DNA from 2 places in the Acidovorax sp. LjRoot194 genome. Region 1 is predicted to be linked to the other one. Evidence: predicted binding sites of a transcription regulator. Region 1 holds the regulator's gene; the other holds the start of a gene.

Region 1 (7,316 bases):
GTGGGCGTAGACCGCGGCATCGTCGCGCTCCAGCAGCAGGTCGCGCGGAATGCCCCACAGCTGCGCCAGGCGCTGGTTGAACGCGCGCACCTGGCCGTGCAGATTGCACACCAGCATGCCGTCGGCGGCGGAGTCGAGCGTGGCGCGCAGCTCGGACAGCAGGGTCTCCAGCTCGCGCTCGGTGGCGGCCTGGATGCTGCGGTCCAGCATGGTCACCATGAAGATGGTGTCGCCGGCCGGGCCATTGGGCACGCGGCTGACCTGGCGGTCCACCGGCACCAGGCTGCCGTCGGCCCGCAGCAGGCTGGTGTGCGAATGGATGCCGTCGGCCACCACATCGGCAGGCTCGCCCCAGAAAGCGACGTCCTGCGGCGTGGACGCCAGGCCGAGCACCGAGGTGCCCACCATGGCCGCCACGGGCGCACCGGCCAGCCGTTCAGCGGCAGCGTTGGCCCGCAGTATCAGCAGGCTGGATTCATCGACCAGCCACACGGCCTCCTGCAAGCCATCGAGCCAGCCGTGGGATTGCACGACCGTCACGCGCCGGCCTCTTCGGGGCCGGGGTTGACCGCTCGCTCAAAAAAGTAGCAGATGCGCTGGCGTGGCGACAGGTAGTCCAGCGCGTCGCGCGGCAACTGCGCCGGCTTGAGGCTGCGGCGAATGCCCAGCTCCGGCACGGTTTCCAGGTCCAGGATCGGCGCTTCTTCCTTGGGGATGCGCGAGTCGTGCACGATGACCTTGGGCCGCAGCGGGCGCGACGAGTTGACCGACGCGACGATGGCATACCGGTCGTTGACCAGCTGCACGATGGACCCCGGCGGGTACACGCCCATCATGCGGATGAAGGCCCCCAGCACGACGGAGTCGAACTTGGACTTGAGCTGCGCGAAGATGACCGACAGCGCCTCGTGCGGCGTGAGTGCATCCACGCCGTTGGCGGGGTTGCACATGCGGTCGTAGCGGTTGACCAGGGCCAGCACCTGGCTGGCGCGCCCGAGGTCCGGGCCCGACAGGCGCAGCGGGAACCCGCTGCCGTCGACCATTTCATGGTGCCGCGCCACGGCGGTGAGCACCGTGTCCGGAAAGCCCATGCGCATGGCGAATGCCACCGACTCCCCCACATGGGTCTCGTAGCGCGAGCGTTCCATCGGGATCATCGACGGCGTGACCTGCCGCAGGTTGGGCGGCAGCTTGAGCTTGCCCATGTCATGGATCAGCGCCGCGACGCCCAGGTCGTGCAGCTCCACGCTCTTCATGCCCAGGGCGCGGCCCAGCAGCAACGAGATGACCATGACGTTGATGGGGTGCAGGGCATTGCGCTCGCCCACGCCCTCGGACAGCAGCCGGATCACCGAGTCGCCGTTTTCCAGCAGCTCGGACACGCAGCCCGACACCAGGGCATCGCCCTTGGTGCGCGCCTGGTCGGGGTGTTCGGACACCACACGCTCCATGGCCTGGTACTGCCGGGTGGCCTCACCAAAGCGCTGGTCGCAGACAGCCAGTGCGCGGTTTTGCGCCTCCAGCAGCGCGCGGCGACGCGGTGCATCAGGGTCGGCCGCAGGGGCATTGCCGGCCGCATCGGCACCGCTGGGTGGTGCAGGCATTTCAGGCACCCGCCAGGCCGCAGGCACCAGCTCGCGCTGGTCGGGGTCGCTCTTTTTGGGAACGTAGCGCACCTCGGTCAGGCCGAGCTCGCGCAAGGTGGCGATCTGCTCCATCGACGCCACGCGAAAGCTGCTGACCGGGAACGGGTGATGCATCCAGCCCACATCGAGCTGGATGTACATGCCGACCCGCAGTTGGCTGATGTCGATGAGGATGGAAGAGTTCACTTCAGGGCGCGCGAAACATGGGGACTTGAATGCCACCGATAGTTACATAGATTATCGCCCTAACCCTGAGTGATCAATCCGTTGCTGCTGCACAGAGGCGACAGGGCAACACTTCATGCCGCAGGTCCTGTCACCGGGTGATTGCCCTGAGTCGGAGGGCGTATCCGATGGTGACCAGTGTGTGCCCAGTGCGTGCCCAGTGCGTGACAAACCGGCGCCGCGCGCTCCTTGGGCGGTGCCCGGCTACCGGCACCAGAGCGACGGCTTGTAGACCAGGTCCATCCAGAGCGCCCAGCCGGCCACCGCGCAGAGCAGGCCGCCGGCCACCCGCGTGCCCCCATTGGCTCGCCAGGTATGGAGCCGCGCCCGGAGCCGGCCCCACGCCCAGGGGCCGGCGGCCAGCCAGAGGCCGCTGCCCACGCCAAAAAGCGCCATGGCCAGCGCCCCTTGCACCGGACCGCCACTGAGCGCGGCCACCAGCAAGGCCGAATACAGCAGCCCGCAGGGCATCAGCGCCCACAGGAAACCCGCCAGCAGCACGCCCCCCGGGGCCTGGACCAGCGGGCGCACACGCGCCCACACCGCCCGGCCCGCCTGCTCCACCCACTGCGGCTGGCGTGCCTGCACCATGAGCATCAGGCCCCAGGCCATCACCGCCACATGCGCCAGGGTCCAGGCGGGGCGCAGCGCCATGGTGTGCTGGGTCAGCCATGCCAGGCTGTCCATGGCCAGGGCCGCGAGGGCGCCTGCCAGGGCATAGCCCGCCAGCCGGCCCGCGTGAAACGCCGCCGTGCGCTGCACCACGCCACCGCGCGGCAACCACCGCACCGGCTGCGCCACGGCACCCGCTGCAGAGCCGCCCCCCTGCCCCACCAGCGCCCCGCAAGGCGCAGAGCACATGGCCAGGCAGTGGGACCCGCCGGCAAGGCCCATGAGCAGGGCGGTCGAAGCTACCGTGAGCAGCATGGTGGGCAAGCGCCTGAAGGCACCCAGTGGGCCCGGGCGGTGCGGCCGGGCATCAGATGATGCGCGAGAACCGCGCCCGGTTGCGGTCTGCCTGCAGATAGCGGTCGAACACCATCGCGATGCCGCGCACGAAGAACCAGCCCATGGCAGTCACTGCGATGCCATCGGGGCGGATCTGCACCAGCCCCTGGCCGGCCATCTCCTCCAGCCGCTCGATCTCGGCCGCGAAGTAGCGCCGAAAGTCGATGAGCCACGCCTGCTCCAGCGGCTCGAACAGCAGCTCGCCCTGGCACATCAGCGCCATGATGACGGCGCGGCGCACCAGGTCGTCGCGGGTCAGCGCCAGGCCGCGCACCACCGGCAGCCGGCCCTGGTCCAGGAAGTCGTAGTACTCGTCCAGCGTCTTCGCGTTCTGGCTGTACGTCGCGCCCACACGGCCGATGGCGGATACCCCGAGGCCAATCAGGTCGCAGTCGGGCTGGGTGCTGTAGCCCTGGAAGTTGCGGTGCAGCCGGCCCTGGCGCTTGGCCACGGCCAGCGCGTCGTCGGGCAGCGCGAAGTGGTCCATGCCCACGTACACGTAGCCTGTGGCCATGAAGGCATCGAGCGAGCGTGACAGCATCGACACCTTGGCGCCGCCCATGGGCAGCTCGGCGGGGACGATGCGGCGCTGCGGCTTGAAGCGCTCGGGCAGGTGTGCGTAGGCATACAGCGCAATGCGGTCGGGCCGCAGTTGCACCACCTGGGCCAGCGTGCGGTCGAACGACTCGGGCGTCTGGCGCGGCAGGCCGTAGATGAGGTCGACGTTGATCGACTCGAAGCCCAGCGCGCGGGCCGATTCGACCAGCGAGAACACCTGCTCCGCGGGCTGGATGCGGTGCACGGCCTTCTGCACCTCGGGGTCGAAGTCCTGCACGCCGAAGCTCAGCCGGTTGAAGCCCAGCTCGGCCAGCACCGCCAGGCGCCTGGCATCCACCGTGCGCGGGTCCACCTCGATCGAATACTCGCCGCCCGGCGCCAGCGTGAAGCTGCGCTTGAGCATGGCCATGAGCTCGCGCAGGCCGTCGTCGGACAGGAACGTGGGCGAGCCCCCGCCCAGGTGCAGCTGGCTCACCACCTGCCCGGTGCCGCAGTGTGCGGTGTGCAGGTCGATCTCGCGGCTCAGGTAGCGCAGATAGACATCGGCGCGGTCATGGTGCTTGGTGATGATCTTGTTGCACGCACAGTAGTAGCACAGCGATTCGCAAAACGGAATGTGCACGTACAGGGACAGCGGCAGCGCCTTGGCCCCGGTGCCTGCGCGGCGCTGCTCCAGCGCAAGCACGTAGTCGTCCTGCCCGAAAGCCTCGACGAAGCGGTCGGCCGTGGGGTAGGAGGTATAGCGGGGCCCTGGCACATCGAAGCGGCGCAGCAGCTCGGGCGAAACAGCAGTCATTGGAAGCATCCTTGCGTACGCTGCCACTGTGCCGTAAGCTGTTCCTCACGTCCTTGATCTACGTCAAGTGATGCCACCAGCCGACCAGCGACAATTTGATGCATGTCAGTCGCCCACCCCCGGTCCGCAGCGAAGCCTCGCCACCACGGGGTGAAACGCCCGAACCCCAACCTGCTGTACCTATGAACCCGCTCACCATGAAAGTCGCCTGCTCCAACTGCAATCTGCGGGAGCTGTGCATGCCTGTCGGCCTGAGCGATGAGCAGTTGCAGCGCATCGACGAGGTCGTGGCCACCCGCCGCAAGGTCAAGCGCGGCACCACGCTGTTCCGCAACGGCGAGACCTTCACCTCGCTGTACGCCATCCGCACCGGCTTCTTCAAGACCTGCGTGGCGACCGAAGACGGCCGCGACCAGGTCACCGGTTTCCAGATGGCCGGGGAGATCATCGGCCTCGACGGCATCGTGAACGACCAGCACACCTGCGATGCCGTGGCGCTGGAAGACGCCGAAGTCTGCGTGATGCCGTTCGACCGCATCGAAGAACTCTCGCGCGAGGTCACGGCGCTGCAGCACCATGTGCACAAGATCATGAGCCGCGAGATCGTGCGCGAGCATGGCGTGATGCTGCTGTTGGGCAGCATGCGCGCCGAAGAGCGGCTGGCCGCATTCCTGCTGAACCTGGTGCAGCGCCTGCACGCACGGGGCTTCTCGCAGTCCGAGCTGGTGCTGCGCATGACGCGCGAAGAGATCGGCAGCTACCTGGGCCTCAAGCTCGAGACCGTGAGCCGCACGTTCTCCAAGTTCGTCGAAGAAGGCATCGTCGAGGTCAAGCAGCGCCATGTGCGCATCCTCGATACCGACGCGCTCAAGCGCATCGTGAACAGCCAGCAAGCCTGCCACTGAGCACCACCACAGGCCAGGACTTCGGCGCCGGCCTCGAGCCGGCGCTGTCGTTTTCAAAACGCCGTTTTCACCACCCGCAGTCTCCGCACACCTCGGCACATCAGGAGCACGACGTCTTGCGGCAATCGTCAGGGCGCTCCCCCGGCGGCACGGGACAGCGGTTCAGCTCGAACGGCGACATCGCCAGCAGCGTGGTCAGCGCGCTCGATGCCATCGTGACGGCCCAGAACGCGAAGAACGCGAGGGTATAGACCCCCTCGCGCGACAGTGCCAGGGGCTGGCCGAACCAGTGCAGGTCGTGCGGATCGACCAGGGCAAAGACCAGCATCTCCATCACGCCGGCCATCAAAAAGGCGGGCCAGGCAATCCACATCAGGCGTTGCGTCCACATACTTGCAGTCTCCTTCGCGGGGCGAACGGGCACGGCGGTACCGCAGGGGCCGCCGGTGCTCGCCGGTGTTGTTGTTCTCGTCTTCGCAGCCGGTCAGCCGGTGGGCGACTCAACGCGGCTGGTCCTGCACCGGCGTGGCGGCGTGGTTGCGGCCCTTCACGGCAGGCGCCAGGCTCTTGGCGGGGTTTTCCAGCGCCTTGTTGATCTCGATGCCCTGGCGGTAGTAGTCCTCCGCCACCACCGGGTCGGGGCGCGAGATGGCCAGCCACAGCGTGACGAAGCCGGCCACGATCACGATGGCGGGCCCGGCGATGACCAGCCAGACGTGGCCGAACTTCCACCACGGGGCGGCGGCGGGCGCGGCGCCCGGACCTGTGGAACTGGCAGAGATGGCTGGGCCGTTGCGGCCGATGGCGGGATTCGATGGCATGTCAGTACTCCTTGCAAATCTTCTCGGGCGGTGCAGCGCCTCAGCGCGGCACCAGGAAAACGGATTTCTCGGTCACATGGGCGGCTCGGTCCACCGCCTGCACGTCGAACTGCACCGCGTGCGAGCCCGGCGCGGCCGATCCGTACGGAATCTGCAGCCGCACCGCCACCCAGCGGGACTCCGCGGCACCGATGTCCACCTCGGCCTCCGAGGCCACTTCGAGCGCGGTCAGCCCGCGGGCGGCGATGCGGTAGCGCTGCGGCCCCTCGGTCGCATTCATGATCTGCAGGCGGTAGATGTTCTCGAGCTTGCCCCCGGCCACGATGCGTGACAGGGCTGCACGGTCGCGCACCACGTCCACCTTCAGCGGCGTGCGCGTGACCAGGCTGGCCAGCATGGCAAGACACAGCGCTGCCAGGATCGCGGTGTAGATCAGCACGCGGGGGCGCAGCACCCGGCGCAGCATCTGCGACTGGCTCCACCGGTTGGCCACGCCGTTTTGCGTGGAGTAGCGGATGAGCCCGCGCGGGTACTGCATCTTGTCCATCACGGTGTTGCAAGCGTCCACGCACAGCCCGCAGCCGATGCACTCGTACTGCAGCCCGTTGCGGATGTCGATACCCACCGGACACACCTGCACGCACAGCGAGCAGTCGATGCAGTCGCCCAGGTCCTGGGCCTTGTAGTCGATGCCCTTCTTGCGCGGGCCGCGCTGCTCGCCCCGCTCGGGGTCGTAGCTCACCACCAGCGTGTCCTTGTCGAACATCGCGCTCTGAAAGCGCGCATAGGGGCACATGTACTTGCAGACCTGCTCGCGCATGTAGCCCGCGTTGCCGTAGGTGGCAAAGCCGTAGAACAGCACCCAGAACATCTGCCACCCGCCCGAGAAGGCCAGCAGCTCGCTGCCCAGCGTGCGGATGGGCACGAAGTAGCCCACGAAGGTAAAACCCGTCCACAGCGCCACCGACATCCACGCCAGCTGCTTGAGCGACTTCTTCACCGCCTTCTCTGCCGTCCACGGCCCCTTGTCCAGCCGCAGCCGCGCGCTGCGGTCCCCCTCGATCCTGTGCTCGATCCACATGAACATCTCGGTGTAGACCGTCTGCGGGCACGCAAAGCCGCACCACAGCCGCCCCGCCACTGCGGTGAACAGGAACAGCGACATCGCCGAGATGATGAGCAGGCCCGTGAGGTAGATGAAGTCCTGCGGGTACAGCACCAGGCCGAAGATGTAAAAGCGCCGCGCACCCAGGTCGAACAGCACCATCTGGCGCTGCCCCCACTCGAACCATGGCAGCCCGTAGAACACGAGCTGCGTGAGGAACACCATGGCCCAGCGCCAGCGCGCGAACACGCC
Region 2 (7,316 bases), 3.7 Mb from region 1:
GCGCGCACGCCATGGCGATGTAAGTCAGTCGTTTCACAGAATGGTTTCCCTCTTTGGATGAATTTGCGATGGAGCAACGCGCCGCTCTGGCGGCGCAGGCGCACAGGCCTGGTGACGCATTTGCAACCGCTGCAGCGGCTTGTTTCAAATGGCGGGCGATTGTTTCATGCAGCTACCGGCGATTTTTTGGCTGAAGGCCGCGATTGCAACCGTTCGTATCGTCGCCGCGGGCATCGAGGCCTGCACCAGGAGGCAGACCAAAGCGCCAACGACATCACGGTGATCCTGTGCAAAGCAATCATGTGGCGCGTTTCAACCGCCGAGGCAGTTCAGCGACTGTGATCTGGAGCTCGGTTGCAAGAGCCGCCCGCCATTGGCAGACGACTTACATGCACTAACAATTCCAAGGACTCCCAGCAAGCACTGGCGAGAGCAATGGCTGGCTTTTGCAGCCACGCAGACTGTCATCCCATCTTTAGCACAAGTGTGCTAAATTCTGATCCATGGACGCCAAGACCCAAAAAGCAGAGCTCACCCGTGCCGCCATCGTCGGCGCTGCGCTGGATCTGGCTGCGGCCGAGGGGCTGGAATCGATCACGCTGCAGGCCGTGGCCGACCGCGTGGGCTTGTCCAAGAGCGGCGTGTTCTCGCGCGCCGGCTCGCGTGAGGCCTTGCAGAAGGCGGTGATCGAAGAGTTCGGCCGCCGCTTTCTGGCCGATGTGTTCGTGCCGTCCATGCAGCACCCCAAGGGCCTGCCGCGCCTGAACGAGATCGTGCGCCGCTGGATCGCCCGCACACGCGATGTCGAAGCCTTCACCGGCTGCATCTACACCGCCGGTGCCTTCGAGCTGGACGACTGCGACGGCGAGCTGCGCGATCAGCTGCATGGCGAGATCACGCGCTGGCGCGCTGCCCTGCGGCGCACGGTGCTGCAGTCCATCGAGGCCGGACACCTGCCGGCCGACACGCCCGCGGACCAGCTGGTGGGTGAGATCTACTCGATGATCATGGGTCTTTTGCACGATGTGCGCTTTCTGCGTGATCCGCAGGCCGTGCAACGCGTGGAGGCGTCGTGGGCGCGCCTCCTCAAGAGCTACCAGCCGACGGCTGCCTGAAAACTGCTGCGCCATGGAATCTCTTGCTTTGTTTTGCCCCAATTTCGCACAACCGTGCGAAGAAAGGAAATGCCATGTTGATCTTTCTGATACTGGCGGTTGCCATCGCCGCTGCGCGCGCCGTGCAGGCGCTGCGCGACACACTCGCCCGGCTGCCGCGCAGCAACCGCGACTGGATTTTTTACTGAGCGCGGCTCCCACACGCTTCTGGCGCCGTTGCCGCGCGCTGGTCATACCACCCCACTGCCTGCAACGCAGCGCATGGCCAGAACCGCTTTGCCCCGTTGTGTGGCCCGCCCTCAACGCCCGCGCCCGGCCCCAGGCCGCGCCGCGCCAACCACCTCATCCCCCCTGTGTTGTTGATTTTCCGGAGCACCGCCATGAGCCATTCCAACGCCCTGCAGGCCACCACCCACTTCTACGGCGGACATGCCGGCATGCGGCTGCTGCGCACCGCCCTGGGCGCTGCCGAGCGCCTGTGGCCCGCCCTGGCCGTGCGCGCGGCCTACCGCCTGTTCGGAACCCCCTTGCCCCTGCGCAGGCCCGGCACCAACGCCCTGCCCACCGGTGCGTGGCGCACCGAGCGCTGGCCGTTTGAAGATGCCGAGATCACGCTCTACACGCCCCAGGCGCAGCCCCACGGCCCCGCTGTGCTGCTGCTGCACGGCTGGGGCGGCCATGCGCGCCAGATGCTGCCGCTGGCCGACGCACTGACCGCGCGGGGCCTGCGCCCGGTGCTGGTGGACTTGCCCGCGCACGGCGGCAGCCGGGGCCGCGTGAGCAACCTGGCGCAGTTCGCCCGGGCCATCGAATACGCCACGGCCCGCCTGCACGCGCAGGACTCGGCGCCCACCGCGGTGGTGGCGCATTCGCTGGCGGCCAACGCAGCCGCCCATGCGGCCAGCCGCGGCCTAGCCACGGGTCGGCTGGTGCTGCTGGCGCCGCCCGCATCGCCGCATGAATACACGCGCCTGTTCGCGCAGGTGTTCGGCCTGTCGGAGCGCACCCGCGCCGCGATGCAGCGGCGCATCGAGGCGCGCGAAGGCATTCTGATGGGCCAGTTCGAGCCCCCCGCCGTGGGCCCGCGCATCGCCCTGCCCACGCTGGTGGTGCACGACCGGGGCGACCGCATCAACCGCTTTGCCGACGGCGAGGCTTACCGCGACTGCATTGCGGGCGCCACGCTGATGCCCACCGAAGGGCTGGGGCACCGCAAGATCCTGCAACACGCCGAGGTGCTGCAGGCCGTGGTGGACTTCGTGGCCCCATCGGCTGCGGTCAACCCAGAACGCTGAGCGCTTGTGCGAGGTCCGCGCGCAGATCCGCGGCGTCTTCCAGCCCCACATGCAGGCGCACCAGGCGGCCCGCGTCGGGCAGCGTGGCGAGGGTGCGCAGGTGGTAGGGCACGGCGGGCAGCACCAGGCTTTCGTAACCGCACCAACTCGTGCCCAGGCTGAAGAGTTCCAGCGCATCGATGAACGCGCCGAATGCGACCTCGCTGCACGGCGCCAGCTCGAAGGTGAAGGGCCCGGCAGCGCCTGAAAACTGCGCGCGCCAGAGCGCGTGGCCCGGGTCGGAGGGGAGCGCGGGGAACAGCACGCGCCGCACCTGCGGCTGCTGTTGCAGCCACTGGGACATCGCCAGGGCGGTCCGCTGGTGTCGTTCGAGCCGCACTGCCAGCGTGCGCAGGCCGCGCAGCGCAAGCCAGCACACATCGGGCGCCGCATGCGCGCCGCTGCGATCGCAAAAGCGCCGCGTGCTGGCCAGGTCTGCGTGCGACCCCGTGATGAGCCCCAGCATGAGGTCGGAGTGCCCGTTGATGTATTTGGTGGCCGAATGGATGGCGATGTGCACGCCCAGGGCGTGGGCATCCAGGAAAACCGGCGTGCCCCAGGTGGCGTCCACCGCCACCGGAATGTGCCGCTGGCGCGCCGCTGCGCACACGGCACGCGCGTCCAGCATCTCCATGGTCAGCGACGCGGGGGTCTCGATGTAGACCAGGCTCGTGTTGTCCCGCAGGTAGGGCGTGATGTCGGCCCCTTCCGGAAAGTACTCCACCGCGGTGCCCTGCGGCACCAGTTCCTGGTCGCAGAAGATGCGCGTGGGGCCGTACACACCCTGGTTCAGCAGCAGGTGGCGACCCGGCCCGGCGTGGGCGCTCAGCACGGCCACGATGGCCGCCAACCCGCTGGCAGTGGCCAGGCAGGTTTCAGCACCCGCCAACGCGGCCATGCAGCGCTGCAGCTCGAACGTGGTCGCGGTGCCCGAGCGGCCGTAGCGCGGCGAATCGAACACCGTCTGGTGGTGCGCATGTTTGTAGTCGGCCAGGGTGTCGAACACGACGGTCGAGGCCCGCACCAGCGGCGGGTTGATGGCTTGGGCGGCGCGGGCCGTCTCGCGGCCTGCATGGACAAGGAAGGTGGTGGTGTGCATAGGCTGCGTGAGTGTGTTGGCGAGGTGCGCGGAGGTACGGAGGTATTGCGAGAAGGCGGTTTCATAATAGAAGTGCATGTCAGCACCAGAACGCCAACAAACATCGCCAGAACGCCAAGACGCCGGGCTGTGGGCCACGCTGGCCAAAACGCATGCGGCGGGCACCCGGTTGCCCGTGCACCAGCACCGCAGCGGCCAGCTGGTGTTTGCTACGCGGGGTGTGATGCTGGTGGAAACCCCGCAGGCGCGCTGGACCGTGCCGCCGCAGCGGGCGCTGTGGGTGCCTGCGCACCATGCCCATGCGATTGAAGTCCTGTCTGCCACCGACCTGCGCACCGTGTACTGCCAGCCAGCGCTGGTGGCGCAGTGCGCATCGTTTGAGCGCCGGGACGAGGTGCACGCGGTGGTCGCGTCGCCGCTGATTCAGCAACTGGTGCTGGGGCTCTTCAACAGCGGCTTCGACCACCCCACGCGGCAGCTGATGGTGTCTTTGCTGCTGCACACGCTGCAGCACACCCCTTGCCTGCCCACCCACCTGCCGATGCCCGCCAGCGAAGGGCTGCGGCGCGCGCTTGCGCTGTTGCTGCAGTCCCACCGGTGGCAGCTTCCGCTGCACGATCTCGCGGCCGAAGCTGCCGTGTCGGACCGCACGTTCACCCGGCGGTTCACGGCAGAGACAGGTGTGAGCTTTCGCGTCTGGCGCCAGCGTGCACGCATCATTGCCTCGCTGGACCTGCTGGCCTCGGGCCGGCCGGTCAAGGCCATCGCGCACGCTATGCAGTTCGAGAGCCCCGCCGCGTACATCGCTTCGTTCCGCGCGCTGCTCGGCTGCACGCCGAACGCCTTCCGGGGGCTCCCGCAGGGCGAAGCTTTCGGGGTCCCGTCACAGCCGTAGCCACGGCGTGGGCGGGCTCTGCCGTGCGGTGCCGCCCCGGCCGGGCCCTCCTCTATGATTCACGGTCCGCAGCCCCGCGCGCTGCACGACAACCCACGGCCGTCCGCCACGCTTCTCCCATGCACTTTCTCACGTCCGCCTGGCCTGCACTGGCCTACCTGCTGCCCGCGCTGGTGCTGGTGTCTGCCATCTACTTTCTGGCCAAGGGAGACAGGCGTGCGTTGGCGCACCTGATGGCGCTGCTGGCGTGCTTCCTGATCGGTGCATTGCTGATGGAGTTCTTCATCTTCATGGCCGCGCGCATGGCCCGCTCGGGCAGCCGCGATGCCGTGCTGGGCATGGGCACCCGCCAGTTGCTGGAGACGATGGCCAACCCACGCTCCATCTCAGCGCAGCCCTTGTCGCTGGCCGCCGTGGCCGCCTACAGTGTGCTGGCCGCGTACCTGTGGCTGCTGGTCACCTGGGCGCTGCACCTGCGCGGCAAGCCCGCAGGCGGTGCCCGCAAGAAGAAGCCCGCCAAAGCCTCTGCCCGCAAGTCGGCACGCGCCTGAGCACGGCTTCTATCAGGCACTTTTTTAGTTTTTTGACGGCCTACCGCTGGATGGGCGGGCGTCAGCAGCTATTTATTTGATAGCAATTACTTTGACGGGCCATCTGGGTGGCTTCGTCATGCTGCCCACAGCCTCCACAGATCCCCATCGCCACCGCATGGCCCGTGCGTTGCCAATGTGCGGCCAGCCGCCAGCACCTCGTCAGGCTTGATGCAGGGCAAACCCGGCCGCCACGGGCGCATCCACAATGGCAGGCGGTCCCCTCCGATTGCAGGGGCTTGCGTACCGGGCGGTGCACCCGCTCCTCGGCCATGACATCCACCGCCACCTCCCTTTCTCACAGCGACGTCCTCATCGTCGGCGCGGGGCCTGCGGGCCTGTCGCTGGCCATCTCGCTCGCCCAGGCGGGGTTCACCGCCACCGTGGTCGAGCAGCAACCGCAAGCTGCGTTGGCGGACCCCGCGCCCGACGGCCGCGAGATCGCGCTGACCCACCCCAGCCGCGCCACGCTGCAGCGGCTGGGCACCTGGGCGCTGCTCGCGTCGCACGAGACCGGTGCCATCCGCACGGCGCAGGTGCACGACGGGCCGCTCGGCCAACACAGCGCGCTGCAGCTCGATGCCCGGCGCGCGGGCCATGATGCCCTGGGCTTCATCGTGCCCAACCACGCGCTGCGCCGCACGGCCCATGCAGTGGCTGCGCAAACGCCTGGAGTGCGCATCGTGACCGGCGCGCAGGTGACACGCGTCGCCACCCTGGCCACGCATGCCGAGCTGGAATACCGCCTGCCGTCCGACCCCGCGGCGCGCCCCGGCATCTACAGCGCGACACCGCCGACCGAGCGGCTGCAGGCACCGCTGCTGGTGGCGGCCGACAGCCGCTTCTCGGCCACGCGTCGACAGCTGGGCATCGGCGCGCGCATGACGGACTTCGGCCGCACCGTCATCGTCTGCCGCATGCACCATGCCCTGCCCCACGGTGGCGTGGCGCACGAGTGTTTTGGCTACGAGCGCACGCTGGCCATACTGCCTCTGCCGGATGCGGTGGATACGTTGGATGCAACCGACTCCGCCGGCAGCCGACATCTCTGCTCGGTCGTCGTTACCGCGGGCGCTGCAGATGCAGCCGCTCTGATGGCCTTGCCCGCCTGCGAATTTGCCGCCCAGGTGCAGGCGCAGTTCCGCGGCCGCCTGGGGCCCATGCAGCTCGACGGCGAACGCCACGCCTACCCGCTGGTGGCCGTGTACGCAGACCGCTTTGCCGCCCACCGCTGCGCCCTGCTGGGCGACGCCGCCGTGGGCATGCACCCGGTGACGGCCCACGGCTACAACCTGGGCCTGGCCGGCGTGGAGCGCCTGACCACCGCCCTGCAGACCGCGCGCCGCCGGGGCCGCGACATCGGCGACAGCCGCGTGCTGGCCGCCTACGCGCGCGCCCACCACCACCATGCATGGCCGATCTACGAAGGCACCAACGCCATCGTGCGGCTGTACACCGACGCACGCCCCCTGCCCCGCCTGCTGCGCCAACTGGTGCTGCAAGGCGCACGCCGCCTGCCTCCCCTGCAAGCCGCCATCGTGGGCCAGCTGACCGGCAAGCCGCCCGGATGGATACAGGCACTGGCAGCGGGCCGCAACCCTGCACCACTTCAAAAAACATAGCCGCCAGCGCCCGCCTGGATTAGCCTGCAGCCGCATTTGCACTGCAACCCAAATCCGACAAGTGCCACCAGCTATATTTTCAATAGCACGCTGCCGTTGCAACTGGCGCACCCCAAAGCCAGTGCCACCGTGGAACTGGCTCCGCCAGGCCACGGGTGGCGTCCCCCTGCGGGAGAAGGCGCCGAAGGCGACTCAGGGGGAGTCGTGCACCCCCAGCGTCACCATGCCGTACAGCGGCGCGCCCAGCCAGGGCCACCACAGCGTCTCCAGCGCCAGGCCCGCCCAGCCATAGCATTCCGCCACGCTGTGCTCGTGCAGCAGCTCCAGGCGCGGGTGCACGGCGGCCAGGTCGGACAGGCGCGCCACGCCCCAGCGGAACTCGGCCCCGGTGGGCCCCACGCTCGCATGGCGGGCCGCCGTGCCCACTGCGCGGTGGGTCAGCACATCCAGCACCAGGCGCGAGCCCGCGGGCGCGCACTGCGCGAACTCGGTCAGCACGGCCTCGACCTGCGCGGGCTCCAGGTACATCAGCACGCCTTCGCACAGCACCAGCACGGGCTGCGGCGGCGGCTCGCCGGCGGCGGCATCACGCGTCGGCAGGCCCAGGCGGCCCCACCAGCCGGGCTCGGTGATGTCCACCTCGGCCAGGCGGGCGCGCGGG

Evidence for each region. The regulator FNR, encoded in region 1, switches genes on or off when oxygen is low (the NO sensors DNR and NnrR bind a similar motif). The targets are predictions, from matches to a motif close to TTGATNNNNATCAA.
Region 2: ubiM (5-demethoxyubiquinol-8 5-hydroxylase UbiM) is a predicted target of FNR. The motif match lies at 5,202-5,215, and genes of this name have one in related genera.

What each region holds. Positions count from the first base shown of each region.
Region 1 covers NZ_CAXUQB020000001.1:3,915,196-3,922,511, forward strand. The annotation lists gene ACSQ3N_RS17730 (EAL domain-containing protein) at 1-540, opposite strand, end outside; gene ACSQ3N_RS17735 (HD-GYP domain-containing protein) at 537-1,832, opposite strand; gene ACSQ3N_RS17740 (sulfite exporter TauE/SafE family protein) at 2,076-2,798, opposite strand; gene hemN (oxygen-independent coproporphyrinogen III oxidase) at 2,851-4,233, opposite strand; gene fnr (fumarate/nitrate reduction transcriptional regulator Fnr) at 4,416-5,138, shown strand; gene ACSQ3N_RS17755 (hypothetical protein) at 5,239-5,529, opposite strand; gene ACSQ3N_RS17760 (FixH family protein) at 5,639-5,959, opposite strand; gene ccoG (cytochrome c oxidase accessory protein CcoG) at 6,000-7,316, opposite strand, start outside.
Region 2 covers NZ_CAXUQB020000001.1:171,600-178,915, reverse strand. The annotation lists gene ACSQ3N_RS00850 (M48 family metallopeptidase) at 1-37, opposite strand, end outside; gene ACSQ3N_RS00845 (hypothetical protein) at 112-342, shown strand; gene ACSQ3N_RS00840 (TetR/AcrR family transcriptional regulator) at 504-1,115, shown strand; gene ACSQ3N_RS00835 (alpha/beta fold hydrolase) at 1,496-2,410, shown strand; gene ACSQ3N_RS00830 (trans-sulfuration enzyme family protein) at 2,394-3,548, opposite strand; gene ACSQ3N_RS00825 (AraC family transcriptional regulator) at 3,625-4,443, shown strand; gene ACSQ3N_RS00820 (hypothetical protein) at 4,563-4,994, shown strand; gene ubiM (5-demethoxyubiquinol-8 5-hydroxylase UbiM) at 5,306-6,655, shown strand; gene ACSQ3N_RS00810 (class I SAM-dependent methyltransferase) at 6,848-7,316, opposite strand, start outside.